DNA from 3 places in the Kitasatospora sp. NPDC018058 genome. Region 2 is predicted to be linked to each of the others. Evidence: predicted binding sites of a transcription regulator. Region 2 holds the regulator's gene; each other region holds the start of a gene.
What was found. The regulator HrcA, encoded in region 2, represses chaperone genes, less so after heat shock. The targets are predictions, from matches to a motif close to TTNGCACTCNGNNNNNCNGAGTGCNAA.
Positions count from the first base shown of each region.

Region 1 (6,238 bases), on a different contig from region 2:
CGGGTGGTCGGCGGGGTCGTCCAGCTCGACGTCCTCGGCGTGCGGCGCCCGGACGTAGGGCACGATGACCCGCTGAACCCGGGGCCGGGTACGCCAGTTGACCCGCCGTACGTCGCGGGCCAGGGCGCCCGGACGCCAGAGCTCGGTGGCGGCGGTCACGACGCCCAGGACGACGCCGGCGGCCAGCCAGCCCGCCACCACGTCGGTGGGCCAGTGCACCCCGAGGGCGACCCGGGTCCAGCCGATCGTGAGCACCGTGCCCGCGGCCACGGCACAGGCGGCGGTCCGGCCGCGGCGGTGCACCCGGTACCAGACCAGGCCGACCAGGACGGCACAGGTGATCGCCGAGGCCATGGCGTGCCCGGAGGGGAAGGCCGGGCCGTCGGCGTGCGCGACCGGGTCGCCGAAGGCCGGGCGTTGGCGGTCGACGGCCAGCTTCAGCGCCCACTGGGCGCCCCAGCCGACCAGGGCCTGGGCGGCCACCCAGCCGGCCAGCACGCGGGCGCCGATCAACAGGAGCCAGGCGGCCGCGACGCCGAGAAGCGCACGCATCGTGACGGGGCCGCCGATGTCGGAGAGGGTCTGCACCGCGGCGGTCCAGATCCGGTGTTCCCGTGCGTAGACGTGGAGTTCGCTGATCCAGTCCTGGTCGAACTCGTGCAGGGGGTGCCAGTGGCCCGTCACCAGCATCGCCAGGAGGCCGAACAGCGCGGCGCAACCCAGCGCGAGCGCGGCGTCCCGGAGGAGACGGCGGTGACGCACGGCGACGGAGGTCGAGCTGTTGGTCAGGTGCATGCCTGACACCTTCCCAGCGCGTTGCGCCGTTCGGGAGCCGGAGTGATAGCGATTCGGCATCTTTTGTGGGGAGGACCTGCGTGCGCGGGGGTGTGGGCGCGGGCGGAAACCGGGGGTGCGCGGGAACGTGCGCGACCGTTCGCCTGTTCAACGAGTAGGCGGCGATTGCGCGTAGAGCCGGTGAAGAACGGTCCCGGGCGATCGCGCGAAGTGGGCGAATGCGGGCACGCGAGGTGCCCGGCCGATCACCGAGCGTCCAGAACCGGAGTGAAAACCGGCAGGATACTGCATCGAGGGGAATAATCTGAGTGAGTTGGGAATGTTGTCCGGATTCTGTTCGTTGGATCGTTACGTGTGAGCCCCCAGGGGCCCGCATTTCTTGCCCTCGCGGGCAGGCAGGCAGACCTCGGCAACACCAGCAAAGGGAGCAAGCATGGCCACCCGTGCCGTCGTTCGCGACAGGGCCGACCGGACTCGCGCGGCCCGCCCGACCAACCTTGAGGCCGACCGTGACCTGGTCGGCATGTACCTCGACGAGATCGCCAGGACGCCCCTGCTCGATGCCGCCGAGGAGGTCGAGCTCTCGCTGCGGATCGAGGCCGGCGTGTACGCCCAGCACCTGCTGGACGAGGGCGAACTTCCGGGCGGCGTGACGCACGAGGAGCTGGAGGCGATAGCCGCGGACGCCGAGCGTGCCAAGGACGTCTTCATCCGCTCCAACCTCCGCCTGGTGGTCGCGGTGGCTCGCCGCTACCCGCGCAGCGGCCTTCCGCTGCTCGACCTCATCCAGGAGGGCAACGCCGGCCTGGTTCGCGCCGTGGAGAAGTTCGACTACGCCAAGGGTTTCAAGTTCTCCACCTATGCCACCTGGTGGATCCGCCAGGCGATCACCCGCTCCATCGCCGACCAGTCCCGCACCATCCGGCTGCCCGTCCACCTCGTCGAGGAGCTCGGCCGGATCCGGCGGGTGCAGCGCGAGAAGTCCAAGGAGCTGGGCCGCGAGCCCGAGCCGGCCGAGATCGCGGCGGAGCTGGACACCACCGAGGCTCGGATCAAGGACGTGCTGGACTGGGCACGCGACCCGGTCAGCCTCAACATGTCCGTCGACGACGAGGGTGAGACCCAGTTCGGTGACCTGGTGGAGGACACCGGGGCGACGTCCCCCGAGGACGCCGTGATGGTCATGCTCCGCCGCGAGGAGCTGGACGACCTGATCGGGCGGCTGGACGACCGCACGGCCTCGATCATCCGCTCCCGCTACGGCATGGAGGACGGCCGCGAGCGCACCCTCACCGAGGTGGGCAAGCAGCACGGCCTCACCCGCGAGCGGATCCGCCAGATCGAGAAGCACGCGCTCGCCGAGCTGAAGAAGATCGCCGACCACGCGGGCTTCGAAGCCGCCTGACGGACCGGCTCGACCGGACGGGTCCTGATGCGGGGCGCTCCGCACCGGGGCCCGCGGCGTGCCACGGGGCTCATAGGCTGGAGGGACACGACGGCCCGGGTGACCAGGGGAGTGGACAGGGTGAGCGAGCAGGAACAGAGCGGGCAGGAGCAGGTCCGCCAGGAGCAGGACGAGCAGCCGCAGCAGCGGTCGGCGGGCCAGCGGCCGGCGGATCGGAAGACGGCCGTGGCCAAGGCCCGGTTGGTCTTCCGGGACCCGCTGGACCAGCAGTCCCGGGACGACACCGACGCCGGCTGGGGCGAGCGCTCCGGGGCGGGGGAGAGCGGTGGGCGGGAGCTGGACTGGTACTTGAGCCAGCGTCCGCCGCACCACGGGGACTAGGGCCCGGCCGGCGGATCTCGCCGGGCCCGCCGACATCCGCCGGACAGGCCCAGACCAGGGCCATGCGGCACGAGGGCTACGCGGCCACCGGGCCGCGACTAGCGGGCCGTGACCAGTGCGTCGCGGATCTCGGTCAGCAGTTGGACCTCCTTGGCCTCGGCCTCCACCACCGTCTCGGCGGGGCTCTTGCGCTTGGCCGCCAGCCGGTTCATCGGCATGATCAGGATGAAGTAGACGACGGCTGCCGTGATCAGGAACTGCAGGGCGGCGCTGAGCACCGCCCCCCACAGGATGAGGATTCCGGACGTGACCTCACCGGTGGCGCTCACCTCGCAGGGCCCCTTGAGGCAGGAACTGTAGGACCCGAGGTCCTTCGTCCCGAAAACACCGACGAGCGGATTGATCACGCCCTTGACGAAGGCGTTGATGATGTTGGTGAAGGCCGCGCCGATGACCACGGCGACGGCGAGTTCGACGACGTTTCCACGCAGCAGGAATTCCTTGAAGCCTTTCATGCCGCCTCGAACGACGAAGTCGTTACCCGGTTACGGGTGAACTTCCGGAAGTCCGGATTGGCAACCCGTACGGCCCACCGCGCCCCCCGGGGGTGGCGGCAGCCAGGCCCGCGCGGGCCCGAAGGCGAGCGCCGCCACCACCGCGAGCAGCACCAGCGCGGGCACCCCGGCCCGCCGCCGGACGGCCCGGCGCCAGCGGTGCCACCCGCCGCAGCCGCGCCGGATCGGCGGAAAGCTCGGCACCTCCCGCCGGGGCGGCACGGTGGGTGCGGGCAGCGGGACGGACAGGCTCATGGTCGTCATCGACGTCACCTCCGGACTCGATCGGTCGGTCTCTGGTGACCCACACGATGCGCGCCCGGGGCGCCGCCGGAAAGCCCGTTCCCACAGCCTGTGGATAAACCCGCCCCTGTGGACAACTTCGTACGCCCGCGCGAGTGAGACCGATGTCCGCAAGCTGACGGAAACCCGCGCCCGGACGGCGAGCACGGCACGCCGAAGGCCCGCCGCCCCGCGTGAAGCGGGGCCGACGGGCCTTTTCGAGAAGCTTCCGAGAGCTCCCGGACGCCGGTTCGGCGCGAAGCGCCGAGCGCGGAGCGCCCGACGTCAGCTCGCGGCCGGAGCCGGGCTGCTGGACGAGCTCGACGAGCTGGAGGAGCCGGACGAACCCGACGAGGACGACGCGGACGTCGAGGAGCCGGAGGACGAACCGGCGCCCACCGAGCTGCTGGAGGACGAGCGGCTGTCGGTCCGGTAGAAGCCCGAGCCCTTGAACACGACGCCCACGGCCGAGAAGACCTTGCGGAGCCGTCCCTGGCAGTCGGGGCACGTGGTCAGCGCCTCGTCGGTGAACTTCTGCACCGCCTCCAGGCCGTTGCCGCACTCGGTGCACTGGTACTGGTACGTGGGCACTTGTCTTCCTCCTGGCACTCTCGCCTGATGAGTGCTAACGATGGTCAATGATGCGGCATTCCGCTGGATCAGTCCAGCGACTCCGGTGTGAGATGAGCCGGTACCGAGTCACCGCCCACCGCGCGTTCAGCCCTTGGCCGCACCGACCAGCTGTGCCGCGCCGCCGTGCTCGGCGGACGACGCCACCACGCGGCCCGCCCCGCCCGGCGCCACCAGCAGGTGCCGCATCGACACCAGCGCGATCAGCCCCAGGCCCGCGCCGGCCGCCGGCACCAGGAACCCGACCGAGGGCCCGTGGCCGTCGAGCAGCTTGCCCGCCGCCATCGAGCCGAACGCCAGCCCCAGCCCGATCGCGCCGGTCAGCCAGGTGAAGGCCTCCGTCTTGGCGCCGTCCGCGACCAGCGTCTCGACCAGGGTGTAGCCGCTGATCAGGGTCGGCGCGATGGCCAGACCGCAGATCAGCCCGGCGACCGTCAGGGCGACCAGGTCGGGCATCGCCCAGAGCACCGAGCAGCCCAGCACCAGCAGTGTGTAGCTCATGACCATCCGCTGCTGGACCGGCCGCCGCCAGGCGATCACGCCGTACAGCACACCGGCCAGCATCGAGCCGCCCGCGAAGATCCCGTACACCGTGCCGCCGGCGTCGTGCTGTCCCACCGAGTCGGCGAAGGCGTTGACCGACACCTGCATGCCGCCGAACACCGCGCCGACCCCGAGGAAGGCCCCGACCAGCAGCCGGACACCGGGCGAGGCCAGCGCCGAGGCGCGCCGCACGCCGGGCTGCGGAACGATCCGGGCGGGGGCGCTGCGTCGCTGGGCCGCGAAGGCGAGACCGCCGACCAGGGTCAGCGAGGCCTCGGCGACCAGCGCGGCCGCCGGGCTGGCGAAGGCGGCGATGTTGGCGGCCAGGATCGGGCCGATCACGAAGGTGAACTCGTCCGTCACGGACTCGAAGGCGAACGCGGTGCTCACCTTGGCCGCGGCGGTGGGGGAGGCGCCCTCCCCGGTGAACTTGGAGACCCAGCGGGCCCGGACCATCGCGCCGATCTGCGGCACGCTCGCCCCGGCGGGGACGGCGGCCAGGTACACGCTCCAGGCCGGCGCGTGGCCGAGCGCCAGCGCGATCAGCACGCCGACCGAGGCCGCGTGCGCCAGGACCGTCGGGACCAGCACCGCGGCCTGGCCGTACCGGTCGGCCAGTCGCCCGGTCTGCGGCCCGATCAGGGCCTGGGCGACGGAGGAGACGGCGACGGCGGTGCCGGCGGTGCCGTACGAGCCGGTGGTCTGGGTGATGAGCAGCAGGATGCCCATGCTGAGCATCGCGTACGGCAGTCGCGCGAAGAACGCGGGGGACAGGAACGTCCAGGCGCCCGGCGTGCGCAGCAGCTCGCCGTACCCGACCCTGGCGGGCGCCTCGGCGGCGGTGTCCACAGTGCTGGCCGCGGTGTCCGGAGCGTTGTCCGCGGCGATGTCGACCGTTCGGCGGGCCGTCACGGTCGGTCCTTCCTGCTGCCTGGTAGCGCGGCAGGGCATGGGGTGGCCCCGACGGCGCCGAGAGTCGTCCTCTCGCGCGTCGACCGGGGTAGATACCGGGTCAGCCTGGCCTGACGGGCCGGGGCCGGACCGCGGCCGCCGAGCGGTCGCGCCAACTCTGCGTCAGGCAGATGCTGGGGGTGGTCTAGCGGTAGTTATACGGCGTAGTCGAACCAGCATACAGTTACGCGCGTAGATTCCGCCAGGCCACCCAGTCCACCACCAGCCGGGCCGCGGGGAACGGGCCCCCGGGGAGTGCCCGGGGCGGAGTGCCCGGGGCGGAGTGCCCGGGGCGGAGTGCCCGGGGCGGAGTGCCCGGGGCGGCGGGCTCAGCGCCCGTTCAGCCACCCCGCCAGCTTGCCGCCCTTGTCGACGGCCCGCAGCCGCCGTTCGGCAGCCTCGCCGACCTCGTCCGTGGTGACCACCAGCAGCTCGTCCCCACCGCGCAGCATCGTGGCCTTGTCCGGCACGAAGGAGTTGCCCTCGCGCACGACCAGGGTGACCGCCGCCCCCTTGGGCAGCCGCAGCTCGCTGATCTCCACGCCGGACATCCGCGAGGTCGGCGACAGCGTGACCGACAGCAGGTGCCCGTGCAGCTTCTCCAGCGGCGCGGACTCGATGTCGAGGTCCTGGCCCATCGCGCCCTCGCCGATCCGCAGCCGCTTGGCCACCCAGGGCAGGGTCGGTCCCTGGAGCA
Region 1 is NZ_JBIRFA010000001.1:24,154-30,391, forward strand. It holds gene ACH4E7_RS00120 (phosphatase PAP2 family protein) at 1-795, opposite strand, end outside; gene ACH4E7_RS00125 (sigma-70 family RNA polymerase sigma factor) at 1,229-2,200, shown strand; gene ACH4E7_RS00130 (hypothetical protein) at 2,321-2,581, shown strand; gene mscL (large conductance mechanosensitive channel protein MscL) at 2,680-3,096, opposite strand; gene ACH4E7_RS00140 (hypothetical protein) at 3,127-3,399, opposite strand; gene ACH4E7_RS00145 (FmdB family zinc ribbon protein) at 3,703-4,008, opposite strand; gene ACH4E7_RS00150 (MFS transporter) at 4,135-5,502, opposite strand; gene ACH4E7_RS00155 (potassium/proton antiporter) at 5,871-6,238, opposite strand, start outside.
Region 1: ACH4E7_RS00145 (FmdB family zinc ribbon protein) is a predicted target of HrcA. The motif match lies at 4,020-4,046, and genes of this name have one in related genera.

Region 2 (6,238 bases):
CCGCCCTCCGGGCCGACCACCAGCACGATGTCCCCGGCCGCGGGCAGCGCGGCGTGCGCCAGCGGCTCGGCACCCTCCTCGTGCAGCACCGCGGCGAGGGAGGCCTGGGCCAGCAGCGGGGCCAGCTGCCTGGTGGTCATCAGCTCGCGCACCTCGGGGAAACGCAGCCGGCGGGACTGCTTGCCCGCCTCCCGGGCGGTGGCCCGCCACTTGGCGAGCGCCTTGGCGCCGCGGTCGCCCTTCCACTGGGTGATGCAGCGCGAGGCGGCCCAGGGGATCACCACGTCCACGCCGACCTCGGTCATGGTCTCCACGGCCAGCTCGCCGCGGTCGCCCTTGGGCAGCGCCTGGACGACGACGATCCGCGGCGCCGGCTCCGGCTCCCGGCGCACGGCGGCCACCGTGACGTCGATCGCGTCCTTGCCGAGCACCTCGGCGACCGTCCCGTCCACGCCGAGCCCCAACCCGTCCGCGAGGGTCACCGCCTCACCGGCCTCCAGCCGCTTCACCGCGGCCGCGTGCCGCCCCTCCGCCCCGTCCAGGCGCACCAGCGCCCCGGGCACGGCGGCGGCGATCCGCTCGGTCGCGACGACGAAGACGGGGGCGGTCATGGGGTGGTCCTCCGGAGGGGGTGGGCGGAACAGGAACGCGAAGGGGGTGTCGGGGCCCTGACCCCGACACCCCCTCCCGGACGGTCTACCGGCCGTTGAAGGCGTCCTTCAGGCGCGAGAACAGGCCCTGCTGACCCGGCGCGAACTGACCGGACGGGCGCTCCTCACCGCGCAGTACGGCGAGCCGGCGCAGCAGCTCCTCCTGCTCGGGGTCGAGCTTGGTGGGCGTCTGCACCTCGACGTGCACTATCAGGTCGCCCCGGCCGCCCCCGCGCAGGTGGGTGATGCCCCGGCCGTGCAGCGGGATCGACTGACCGGACTGGGTGCCGGGCCGGATGTCGACCTCCTCCAGCCCGTCCAGGGTCTGCAGCGGCACCTGGGTGCCGAGCGCGGCGGCCGTCATCGGGATGGTGACGGTGCAGTGCAGGTCGTCCCCGCGCCGCTGGAAGACGCTGTGGGTGGTCTCGGCGATCTCGACGTACAGGTCGCCGGCCGGGCCGCCGCCGGGGCCGACCTCACCCTCGCCGGCCAGCTGGATCCGGGTGCCGTTGTCGACACCGGCCGGGATCTTGACGGTCAGGGTGCGGCGGGCGCGGACCCGGCCGTCGCCGGCGCACTCCGGGCACGGGGTCGGCACGACGGTGCCGAAGCCCTGGCACTGCGGGCAGGGGCGGGAGGTCATGACCTGCCCCAGGAAGGAGCGGGTGACCTGGGAGACCTCGCCCTTGCCGCGGCACATGTCGCAGGTCTGCGCGGAGGTACCGGGGGCCGCGCCCTCGCCGTTGCAGGTGGTGCAGGTGACGGCGGTGTCGACCTGGAGTTCCTTGGTGGTGCCGAAGGCGGCCTCCTCCAGGGTGATCTCCAGCCGGATCATGGCGTCCTGGCCCCGGCGGGTGCGCGAGCGCGGGCCACGCTGGCCGGCCGCGGCGCCGAAGAAGGCGTCCATGATGTCGGAGAAGCCGAAGCCCGCCGCGCCGGCGCCGAAGCCGCCCGCGCCACCACCGCCGCCCGGCGACAGCGGGTCGCCGCCGAGGTCGTAGACCTGACGCTTCTGCGGGTCGGAGAGCACCTCGTAGGCGGCGTTGATCTCCTTGAACCGCTCCTGCGTCTTCGGGTCCGGGTTGACGTCCGGGTGCAGTTCGCGTGCCAGGCGCCGGAACGCCTTCTTGATCTCGTCCTGCCCCGCATCCCGTCGGACGCCGAGTACCGCGTAGTAGTCCGTGGCCACCAAATGCTCCGCTTGTTCCGCCTGTAGTAGTGCGACTGGACACCGCCGTTACTTATGTAACAGCGGCCTGCTTGCTACGACTCGGCCAGGATCTGACCCACGTACCGTGCCACTGCTCGCACCGCCCCCATTGTGCCCGGGTAGTCCATCCGGGTCGGACCGATCACACCCAGTTTGGCCACGCTCTCGTCGCCCGAACCGTAGCCGACCGACACCACCGAGGTGGAATTCAGCCCTTCGTACGCGTTCTCCCGCCCGATCCGGACCGTCATCGCGGCGTCCGTGGTCTCACCCAGGAGGCGAAGCAGGACGACCTGCTCCTCCAGGGCCTCCAGCACCGGCTGGATGGTGAGCGGGAAGTCGTGCCCCAACCGGGTCAGGTTGGCCGTGCCGGCCAGCATGATCCGCTCCTCGTTCTGCTCGGCCAGCGCCTCGAACAGGGTCGCCAGGACCGTGCTGACGGTCGGCCGGTCGATCTGCTCGAAGGTGGCCGGCAGCTCCTCCAGCAGGCCCGGGACGTCCGGCAGCCGCTGGCCGGCCGCCCGCACGTTGATCCGCGCGCGCAGATCGGCCAGGACCGTCTCGCCGACCGTGCCCGGGCAGTCGACCATCCGCTGCTCGACCCGGCCGGTGTTGGTGATCAGGACCAGCATCACCTTGGCCGGAGCCAGCGCCACCAGCTCGATGTGCCGGACGGTGGAACGGGTCAGCGAAGGGTACTGGACCACGGCGACCTGCCGGGTCAGCTGGGCGAGCAGCCGCACCGTGCGGGCGACCACGTCGTCCAGGTCGACGGCGCCGTCCAGGAAGTGCCTGATCGCCCGCCGCTCCGGGGCGCTCATCGGCTTGACCTCGGCCAGCTTGTCGACGAACAACCGGTAGCCCTTGTCGGTGGGGATGCGCCCCGCGCTGGTGTGCGGCTGGTGGATGTACCCCTCCTCCTCCAGCGCCGCCATGTCGTTGCGCACGGTGGCCGGGGAGACCCCGAGGTTGTGCCGGTCCACCAGGGCCTTGGAGCCGACCGGCTCCTCGGTGCCCACGTAGTCCTGGACGATGGCACGCAGAACGGCGAGCTTGCGGTCGTCCAGCTGGCGGACCTCACCGGCCATGGGGCACGCACCTCCGTCTTCGCACGTTGTCCGTCTGTGATGCTGCGGGCCGCTCCCGGGAAGGACCCCGACCCTGGCACTCTGCGCACACGAGTGCCAGAACCGTACCTGCCAGTGTAAGGCCCGGGTCCTTTCGCAGGAACGGCCCGCCCGGGGTGATCCTGCCCGCAGTTCGCGGCGGGGCCGCGACACTCCCCGTGCACGGGATGGTGCTCGGGGACCGTCCGGGTGGCAGCATCGAAAGCGACGGCGAATGGAGGAGCAAGCGATGTCGAGCTCGGGCCAGCACACCCGTTTCGCGCCCGACCGCGGCCTGACCGGCCGCATGGTCGCGACGATGTTCGTGATCGGGCTGCTGTACGTCGGTTTCACGGGCCTGCTGATCGCGCTGCTGCGCGGGGCCTGGCCGCTGATCGTGCTGATCTCCGGCGGGCTGTTCGTGGCCCAGTTCTGGTTCAGCGACAAGATCACCGAGCGGGCGATGGGCGCCCACCAGGTGACCGAGGAGCAGTACCCCCAGCTGCACGGCACCATCGACCGGCTCTGCGCCCTGGCCGACATGCCCAAGCCTCGCGTGGCGGTCGCCGACAACGACATGCCCAACGCCTTCGCCACCGGCCGCAACCCGCAGAACGCGGTGGTCTGCGTCACCACCGGTCTGCTGCGCCGGCTCGAACCGGAGGAACTGGAAGGCGTCCTGGCGCACGAGCTGTCGCACGTCGCCCACCGGGACGTCGCCGTGATGACCATCGCCGGCTTCCTCGGCGTGCTCGCCGGGGCGATGACCCGGATCGCCGTGTACGGCGGGTTCATGGGCGGCGGGCGCAACAACAACGACCAGAACGCGGCCATCGTGGCGCTGATCGTCCCGCTGGTGTCGATGGTCGTCTACGCGATCAGCTTCCTGCTCACCCGGCTGCTCTCCCGCTACCGCGAGCTGGCCGCCGACCGGGCCGCGGCCCAGCTCACCGGCCGGCCCAGCGCCCTGGCCTCGGCCCTGACCAAGGTGACCGGACAGATCGCGGCCATCCCCACCGAGGACCTGCGCAAGTCCCAGCCGTACAACGCCTTCTGGTTCGCCCCCGCGCTGAGCGCCCGGGAGACCGCCTCGCAGCTGCTCTCCACCCACCCGTCGCTGGAGAAGCGACTGGCACAGCTGGCGAAGATCTCCGAGCAGCTCGGCCGCTGATCACCGCCTGATCCGAATGATCCGAAAGGACCGCCGTGGGATTCCTGGACGCCCTGTTCGGCCGCACCAAGCCCGTCAAGCCCGACCTCGACCAGCTGTTCGGTGTGCCGTCCGCCGCGCTCACCCTGGAGGCCGGGGCCGGGTTCACCCCCACCGGGCTCGGTTCGGTCTGTTTCGCGGCCGTGGAGGGCGCGGCCTTCGTCCAGGTCGAGCAGCAGGTCCGGGCGCTGCTGGACGCCGACACCGAGCGCGGCGGCGTGCCGGTGGAGGCCTCCAAGGACGGCTACGGCTACTCCTGGCTGCTCACCCGGCACCGGCCCGAGGAACTGCCGGAGCTGGTGAACGACCTGCACGCGGTCAACAGCGAGCTGGAGGCGAACGGCTTCGGGCCGCAGCTGCTCTGCTCGCTGGTCTGCTTCCGCAACCCGGAGGGCCAGTCGCTGGCCCTGGTCTACCTCTACAAGCGCGGCACCTTCTACCCCTTCGCCCCGATGCCCGGCGGCGGCGAGCGGCGCAACAGCCCGCTGGAGCTGCAGGTCAACGCGATGCTGGGGAACGACCTGCGGCTGGAGAAGGACCTGAGTCGCTGGTTCCCGGTCTGGGGCGCGCCGGGCCTCTGACGGTCCGTCCGCCATCCCTATGATCACCCGTATGCGCAGCCGCCAGTACGGACCAGACCTGACCCCGCCGTGGAAGAAGCAGACCCCCGCACCGGAGGTGCCCGCCGAACGGGACCTGGTGGTCGAGGAGGTGACCACCGGCTTCTGCGGCGCGGTGGTGCGCTGCGAGAAGACCGCCGAGGGGTTCACCGTCACCCTGGAGGACCGCTTCGGCAAGCGCCGGGTCTTCCCCCTGGTCCCGCGCGGCTTCCTGCTGGAGGGCAAGGCCGTCACCCTGGTGCGCCCCACCGGCCCGGCCCCCTCCCGTGCTCCCGGCCGCACCGCCTCCGGCTCGATCGCCGTCCCCGGTGCCCGCGCCCGGGTCGCCCGCGAGTCCCGCATCTACGTCGAGGGCCGGCACGACGCCGAACTGGTCGAACGGGTCTGGGGTGACGACCTGCGCATCGAGGGCGTCGTCGTCGAGTACCTGCGCGGCATCGACGACCTCCCCGCCATCGTCGCCGACTTCGCCCCCGGCCCCGGGCGCCGCCTCGGCGTCCTGGTCGACCACCTGCTCCCCGGCACCAAGGAACACCGCATCGCCGCCCAGGTCACCGGCGACTCGGTGCTGGTCGTCGGCCACCCCTACATCGACGTCTGGCAGGCCGTGAAGCCCGCCTCCGTCGGCATCCCCGCCTGGCCCGCCGTCCCCCGCGGCGAGGACTGGAAGGAGGGCACCTGCCGCCGTCTCGGCTGGCCGGTGGACACCCCGGCGGCGTGGAAGCACATCCTGTCGAAGGTGAACAGTTACAAGGACCTGGAACCCGAGCTGCTGGGCAAGGTGGAGGAATTGATCGACTTCACGGCCCTGCCGGGTCAGGAGTAGGTCTGGAACTCCGAGGTGTCCAGGGTGATGCCGAGCAGATCCACCGGAATGGGCTCGCCGAACTTGGTGGTCCGCGCGGACACGTAGTCCGGCAGCCCTGAGGCGCTCGACCGGGTCGGCTCGGTCAGCAGCACACAGACGGCCTTGATCGGGTCGATGATCAGATAGACGGGAATCGCGCCCTCGGCGTACAGCTCCCGTTTGGTCTGGTAGTCACGGAGGACGCTGGCCCTGGAGACGACCTCGACCACCAGAGTGAGGACGGGCGCGGGAATCAAGCGGCCCGGCCCCTCGAAGGCGTCCCGCTCGAACACGACCAGATCCGGCTGCGGCTCGCTCGTCAATCCGGGAAGATCGATGTCCTGTGTGGTCAGACGGTGCCACCCCGCCCGGGGGATCTGATCCCGAATGGCTTCGACAATGATGTTGTGGACCATGTCCGGCCCGGCCGTCATCACGATTTCCCCCCTGATGAGCTCGACCTTGAAGCCTTCCGGGACCTCCAGGTTCTCGAAGATCCCCGTCACCCGGTCATCGATGGCGGTCATTGCGCGCTCCCTCCGACGGCTGACCCCGCGTTAACGACACTCAGTCCACCAGGTCACGTACGACCGCG
Region 2 is NZ_JBIRFA010000013.1:110,768-117,005, forward strand. It holds gene ACH4E7_RS20075 (16S rRNA (uracil(1498)-N(3))-methyltransferase) at 1-611, opposite strand, end outside; gene dnaJ (molecular chaperone DnaJ) at 697-1,839, opposite strand; gene hrcA (heat-inducible transcriptional repressor HrcA) at 1,914-2,948, opposite strand; gene htpX (zinc metalloprotease HtpX) at 3,217-4,137, shown strand; gene ACH4E7_RS20095 (hypothetical protein) at 4,173-4,757, shown strand; gene ACH4E7_RS20100 (DUF3097 domain-containing protein) at 4,789-5,622, shown strand; gene ACH4E7_RS20105 (Uma2 family endonuclease) at 5,613-6,170, opposite strand; gene hemW (radical SAM family heme chaperone HemW) at 6,211-6,238, opposite strand, start outside.

Region 3 (6,238 bases), on a different contig from region 2:
GTACGAGTTCGGGAGCGAGCGCGCGGAGGAGCTGCGCAAGCGGATCGAGGCCGGTCCGGCGTCCATCTGGCGCTACGCGCCGCTGCTGCCGGTGCCGGCCGATGTGGCGTCCAAGCCGAACCTGAACCCGGGGTGGACCCCGCTGGTGAAGGCGGACAACCTGGGCCGGGAGCTCGGGTTCACCGCTCCGCTGCACGTGAAGGACGACTCCGGCAACCCGACGCACTCGTTCAAGGACCGGGTGGTGGCCTGCGCGATCGAGGCGGCGCGGGCGTTCGGGTACACCACGCTGTCCTGCTCCTCGACCGGCAACCTGGCCGGCGCGGTGGGGGCGGCGGCGGCCCGGGCCGGGTTCCGGTCCTGTGTCTTCATCCCGCACGACCTGGAGCAGGGCAAGGTCGTGATGGCCGGGGTGTACGGCGGCGAGCTGGTCGGCATCGAGGGCAACTACGACGACGTGAACCGCTTCTGCTCGGAGCTGATCGGGGACCCGGCCGGCGAGGGCTGGGGCTTCGTGAACGTCAACCTGCGTCCGTACTACGGCGAGGGCTCCAAGACGCTGGCGTACGAGATCTGCGAGCAGCTGGGCTGGCGGCTGCCGGAGCAGATCGTCATCCCGATCGCCTCGGGTTCGCAGCTGACGAAGATCGACAAGGGGCTGCAGGAGCTGATCAGGCTCGGCCTGGTGGAGGACCGGCCGTACCGGATCTTCGGGGCCCAGGCCGAGGGCTGCTCGCCGGTGTCGGCCGCGTTCAAGGCGGGCCGGGACGTGATCAAGCCGGTCAAGCCGGACACCATCGCCAAGTCGCTGGCGATCGGCAACCCGGCGGACGGCCCGTACGTGCTGGACATCGCCCGTCGGACCGGCGGGGCGGTCGAGGACGTCACGGACGCGGAGGTCGTGGCGGCGATCCGGCTGCTGGCCCGGACCGAGGGGATCTTCGCCGAGACCGCGGGCGGGGTGACCGTCGGCGTGCTGAAGAAGCTGGTCGAGACCGGTCGGCTGGACCCGGCCAAGGAGACCGTCGCGATCAACACCGGCGACGGCCTGAAGACGCTGGACGCCGTCTCCGACGCCGGGATGACCGCCGTCATCCGCCCGACCCTGGAGTCGTTCCGCTCCGCCGGCCTCGCGTCCGCCTGAACCACCCCTACCCCCCGCTAGGAGAGCCATGAGCGCCAACGTCCGCATCCCCACCATCCTGCGCACCTACACCGGCGGCGCCGCCGAGGTGTCCGCCGAGGGGGCCACCCTGGCCGAGGTCATCGCCGACCTGGAGAAGAACCACGCGGGTATCTCCGCCCGCATTCTGGACGACACCGGCAAGCTGCGCCGTTTCGTCAACGTGTACGTGAACGACGACGACGTGCGTTTCGCCGAGGGCCTGGCGACCGAGATCAAGGGCGGCGCCAGCGTCTCGATCATCCCGGCGGTGGCCGGCGGCTGCTGAGCCGTCGCGAACCCGCTTCCCGGCCGCCCGTACGTACGGAATTCGACTCTCCGTATGCGCGGGCGGTCGTCGGCATTTCGGCGGGAATATTTCCGGGTCAAGTCGGAGTAGAGTGTGGCTCTGCTGGGAACGGGGGCTTCCCTCTCGGCTCGCGCGGCGCTTCGCCGGAGCTCGTCCGGACACTGGGGCCGGGTTGAGTTCAGGGCCGTGAAACATGTCAGGCGGATGTCAGAATTCCTGCAGGGATTTGGGTAATTCGTCCGCTATGTCCGGCGCGAAATGCCGAGTTTCTCCCAGCTTGCTCGGCCTTGTCTCTTGACGGGTCTATGGAATTCCCGTCGGCTGACCCTGTTGCAGAGGGCGTCGATCCGGATACATTCAGCGGCGGTCGACGTAATCACCCGCTCACCGGGAGCCGTTCGGTGTTCCGGGCGGAGGATTGCGGCGTGCACGGCTGCGCCCAGGGGGGGTTCCCCGGGCCGGCCTCCAACCAGACCCGGGCCCGCGACCTGCGGGCACGTGAAGGGCCAGCACAGCACTAGGGGAGTTCGGAATGGCTCAGGGCACCGTCAAGTGGTTCAACGCGGAGAAGGGCTACGGCTTCATCGCGGTCGACGGTGGTGCGGACGTCTTCGTCCACTACAGCGCTATCCAGATGGACGGCTACCGCACCCTCGAGGAGGGCCAGCGGGTCGAGTTCGAGATCTCCCAGGGACAGAAGGGCCCGCAGGCGGACATGGTTCGCGCGGCGGTCTGACCCCTTCCGGCTCCAGGAGCTCGGCACGGCCCACGGCTAGTGGACCTCGTGCTTCTCGGCGGGCCCGTACGACACGCGTCGTGCGGGCCCGTTCGCGTTCCCGTCCGCCTTCCCGGCGGGCTCGACGGCGGCTCGCGGGTTGCCGATTGGGCTTGCACTCGACCACCCGGAGTGCTAATCATTGGCGTTAGCACTCACAGCGTGAGAGTGACAGCGGACCGGGTCGGTGAGGCCCCCGGGAGCGGTAGGGGAATGGACCCCCGCACACCAGGGCCGTCCGTCGCGGGCACCCCTTGGTCCGAGCAGTCGACCGTGTCCCGGAGGACCACTTCAGATGGCCAAGATCATCGCCTTTGATGAGGAAGCTCGCCGCGGCCTTGAGCGTGGCATGAACCAGCTCGCCGACGCAGTGAAGGTCACGCTCGGCCCCAAGGGTCGCAACGTCGTGCTGGAGAAGAAGTGGGGCGCCCCCACGATCACCAACGACGGTGTCTCCATCGCCAAGGAGATCGAGCTCGAGGACCCGTACGAGAAGATCGGTGCGGAGCTCGTCAAGGAGGTCGCCAAGAAGACGGACGACGTCGCGGGTGACGGCACCACCACCGCCACCGTGCTGGCCCAGGCCCTGGTTCGCGAGGGTCTGCGCAACGTCGCCGCCGGCGCCAACCCGATGGCCCTGAAGCGCGGTATCGAGAAGGCCGTCGCCGCCGTCTCGGACCAGCTGCTGGCCCAGGCCAAGGACGTGGAGACCAAGGAGCAGATCGCCTCCACCGCCTCCATCTCCGCCGCTGACACCCAGATCGGCGAGCTGATCGCCGAGGCCATGGACAAGGTCGGCAAGGAAGGCGTCATCACCGTCGAGGAGAGCAACACCTTCGGCCTGGAGCTCGAGCTCACCGAGGGCATGCGCTTCGACAAGGGCTACATCTCCGCCTACTTCGCCACCGACCTGGAGCGCATGGAGGCGACCTTCGAGGACCCGTACATCCTCATCGCCAACTCCAAGATCGGCTCGGTCAAGGACCTGCTCCCGCTGCTGGAGAAGGTCATGCAGAGCGGCAAGCCGCTCGTCATCATCGCCGAGGACGTCGAGGGCGAGGCCCTGTCGACCCTGGTCGTGAACAAGATCCGCGGCACCTTCAAGTCCGTCGCCGTCAAGGCCCCGGGCTTCGGCGACCGCCGCAAGGCCATGCTCGGCGACATCGCCATCCTCACCGGCGGCACCGTGATCTCCGAGGAGGTCGGCCTCAAGCTGGAGAACGCCGGCATCGACCTGCTGGGCACCGCCCGCAAGGTGGTCATCACCAAGGACGAGACCACCATCGTCGACGGTGGCGGCGACAGCGAGCAGGTCGCCGGTCGCGTGAACCAGATCCGCGCCGAGATCGAGAACAGCGACTCGGACTACGACCGCGAGAAGCTCCAGGAGCGCCTCGCCAAGCTGGCCGGCGGCGTGGCCGTCATCAAGGCCGGCGCGGCCACCGAGGTGGAGCTCAAGGAGCGCAAGCACCGCATCGAGGACGCCGTCCGCAACGCCAAGGCCGCCGTCGAGGAGGGCATCGTCGCCGGTGGTGGCGTCGCCCTGCTGCAGGCCGGTGTCGCCTTCGACAAGCTGGAGCTGGACGGCGACGAGGCCACCGGTGCCAACATCGTCAAGGTCGCGCTGGAGGCCCCGATCAAGCAGATCGCGACCAACGCCGGCCTGGAGGGTGGCGTCGTGGTGGAGAAGGTGCGCAACCTCCCCGCCGGTCACGGCCTGAACGCCGCCACCAACGAGTACGTCGACCTGGTCGCCGCGGGCATCATCGACCCGGCCAAGGTCACCCGCTCCGCGCTGCAGAACGCCGCCTCCATCGCGGCGCTGTTCCTCACCACCGAGGTCGTCATCGCCGACAAGCCGGAGAAGGCCGCCGCGGCCGCCGGCGGCGGCATGCCGGGCGGTGACATGGACTTCTGATCCTGATCGCCTCGATCGGATCGGTTGATTCCCCGTCCGCGTGGGCGGCTCCCTTCGGGGGGCCGCCCACGCGGCGTTTCGGCGTTCGGGGTGGGTTGGGGAGAGGATGGACGGATGGCTTCCGATGACATCGAGACCGCCCTGCACAACGCGCGGGCACTGATCCTGGCCGACCTCACCGCGCGGGACGTGGCGGACGCCGCCGTCGTCTCGCTGGTGGAGCATGCCGTCACGCACCGCCGCTGGTGGCTGGAGCAGTGGCCGGACGGCACCGAGTACGTGCTCGGGCTGGTCGCCCAGGACGTCCAGGACGCGCTGTTGGAGGCGTACGGGCGGTGGCCGCTGTGCACCGCCTGCGCGGCTGGCGGCGACCCGCACGCGCTCAGCGTGGAGCCGGAGTTGGGGCCGGAGCCGCACTGGGTGTGCGGCAAGCAGGGTGCGGCGGTGGCGCCGGTGGGGGAGCTGGTCTAGCTCGGTCTAGCTCTCCAGCTTTTGGAGTTCGGCCGTCAGGTTGGCGCGGGCGGGCGCGGTGAAGCGCCCGCGTCCGGCGGGGGTGCGGTAGAGCGCCGGGAGCGCGAGGAGTTGGCGCAGGACGGCGGCCCGGCCCGCGCGGAAGTCCGGGTCCGGGACGAAGCCGTACTCCTCGCGGACGGCGGCCGCGTACGCCGCGTACGCCTCGGGGGAGCCGCCGAGGACGGCGAGGTCCGCGTCGCAGAGCACCTCGCCGTCGCGGTCGCCCGGGGCGGGGTCGTGGGTGACGGTGAGCAGGACGAGGCGTTCGACCTCGGCGACCCGCGCGGCGGGCAGGCCGGCGGCGGTCAGCGCGCGGACGGCCAGGGCGGCGCTGCGCTCCTCGTTCTCGGAGCGGTCGGGCCGGTAGACGGCGTCGTGGAACCAGGCGGCGAGCCGGACGGCGTCCGGGTCGGCGGCGTGCCCGGCGAGTTCGTCGACGTACCGGAGCACCGCGTCCAGGTGCTCGGGGGTGTGGTAGCGGCGCTGCGGCTCGGACCAGCGGCGCAGCAGCTCCCGGCCGTACGGTTCGGGGTCGTCGGTGGCGTCGCAGCGGTGGAGCAGGGCGGTCCAGGCGGTCAGCAGGTCCTCGGTCGCGGTGAGCATGCGGCTCATTGTGTCGGCTGGTTCCGGTGGACGGGATGTGCCGGTCGACGATATATGTAGACGTATGACAGAACGCTCCATGCAGGAGCCGACGCTGCTTCTGCTCACCGCGTTGGCCGACGCCCCGAGGCACGGCTACGCGCTCATCCAGGAGATCTCCGCGATCTCCGACGGCCGGGTCAAAATGCGGACCGGCACGCTCTACGGCGCGCTCGACCGGCTGCTGGGCCAGGGCCTGATCGAGGTCGCCGCCGAGGAGGTGGTGGACGGCCGTGCCCGGCGCACCTACGCGCTGACCGACGCCGGTCGGGGTGCGCTGGCCACTGAGGCCGAGCGGCTGAAGGCCGTGGCCACCGAGGCGGAGCGCCGGCTCTCCGTCGCCGTTGTCAGTCCGAGGGTCAGGGGGGCCTTCGCATGAGCATGAGTGATTCGACCCTCGTCGTTCGGACGGCGCTGGCGCTCTATCCGGGCCGTTACCGCCGGGAGCGCGGCGACGAGCTGGCCGTCGTCTTCGCCGACACCACCGCCGAGGCGGGCCCGGTGGCCAGGGTCCGGGAGCTGTTCGACCTGGGCGCGTACGGGTTGCGGATGCGGACCGGGCTGACCTCGACCTCCACGGGCGGGCGGCTGGCGGCGCTGGCCGCGCCGCTGGTGGTCGGGGCCGCCGGAGGGTTGGCGGCGGGTCAGGCGCTGCTGAGGTACCTGGAGTCCGAGGTGCCGCACATGAGATGGGGGCTGCTGCACTTCCTGTCCTTTTGGGGGCTGCTGGGGGCGGCGGTGCTCTCCGCCGTCGCGGCGCTGCTCGGGCGGTGGACGGTGGCGAAGCTGCTGTCCGGGGTGTCGGCGCTGGCCGCGGTGGCGGACCTCGCGTGGGAGGCGAGCCGTCCGGGGCTCCTTCAGCCGCTGTGGACCTTCCTCGAAGTCTTCCAGTGGGACGGGCCGTTCGTGCTCTGGGCC
Region 3 is NZ_JBIRFA010000015.1:148,185-154,422, reverse strand. It holds gene thrC (threonine synthase) at 1-1,144, shown strand, start outside; gene ACH4E7_RS22390 (MoaD/ThiS family protein) at 1,173-1,451, shown strand; gene ACH4E7_RS22385 (cold-shock protein) at 2,005-2,208, shown strand; gene groL (chaperonin GroEL) at 2,543-4,165, shown strand; gene ACH4E7_RS22375 (hypothetical protein) at 4,280-4,636, shown strand; gene ACH4E7_RS22370 (hypothetical protein) at 4,643-5,281, opposite strand; gene ACH4E7_RS22365 (PadR family transcriptional regulator) at 5,346-5,699, shown strand; gene ACH4E7_RS22360 (hypothetical protein) at 5,696-6,238, shown strand, end outside.
Region 3: groL (chaperonin GroEL) is a predicted target of HrcA. The motif match lies at 2,360-2,386, and genes of this name have one in related genera.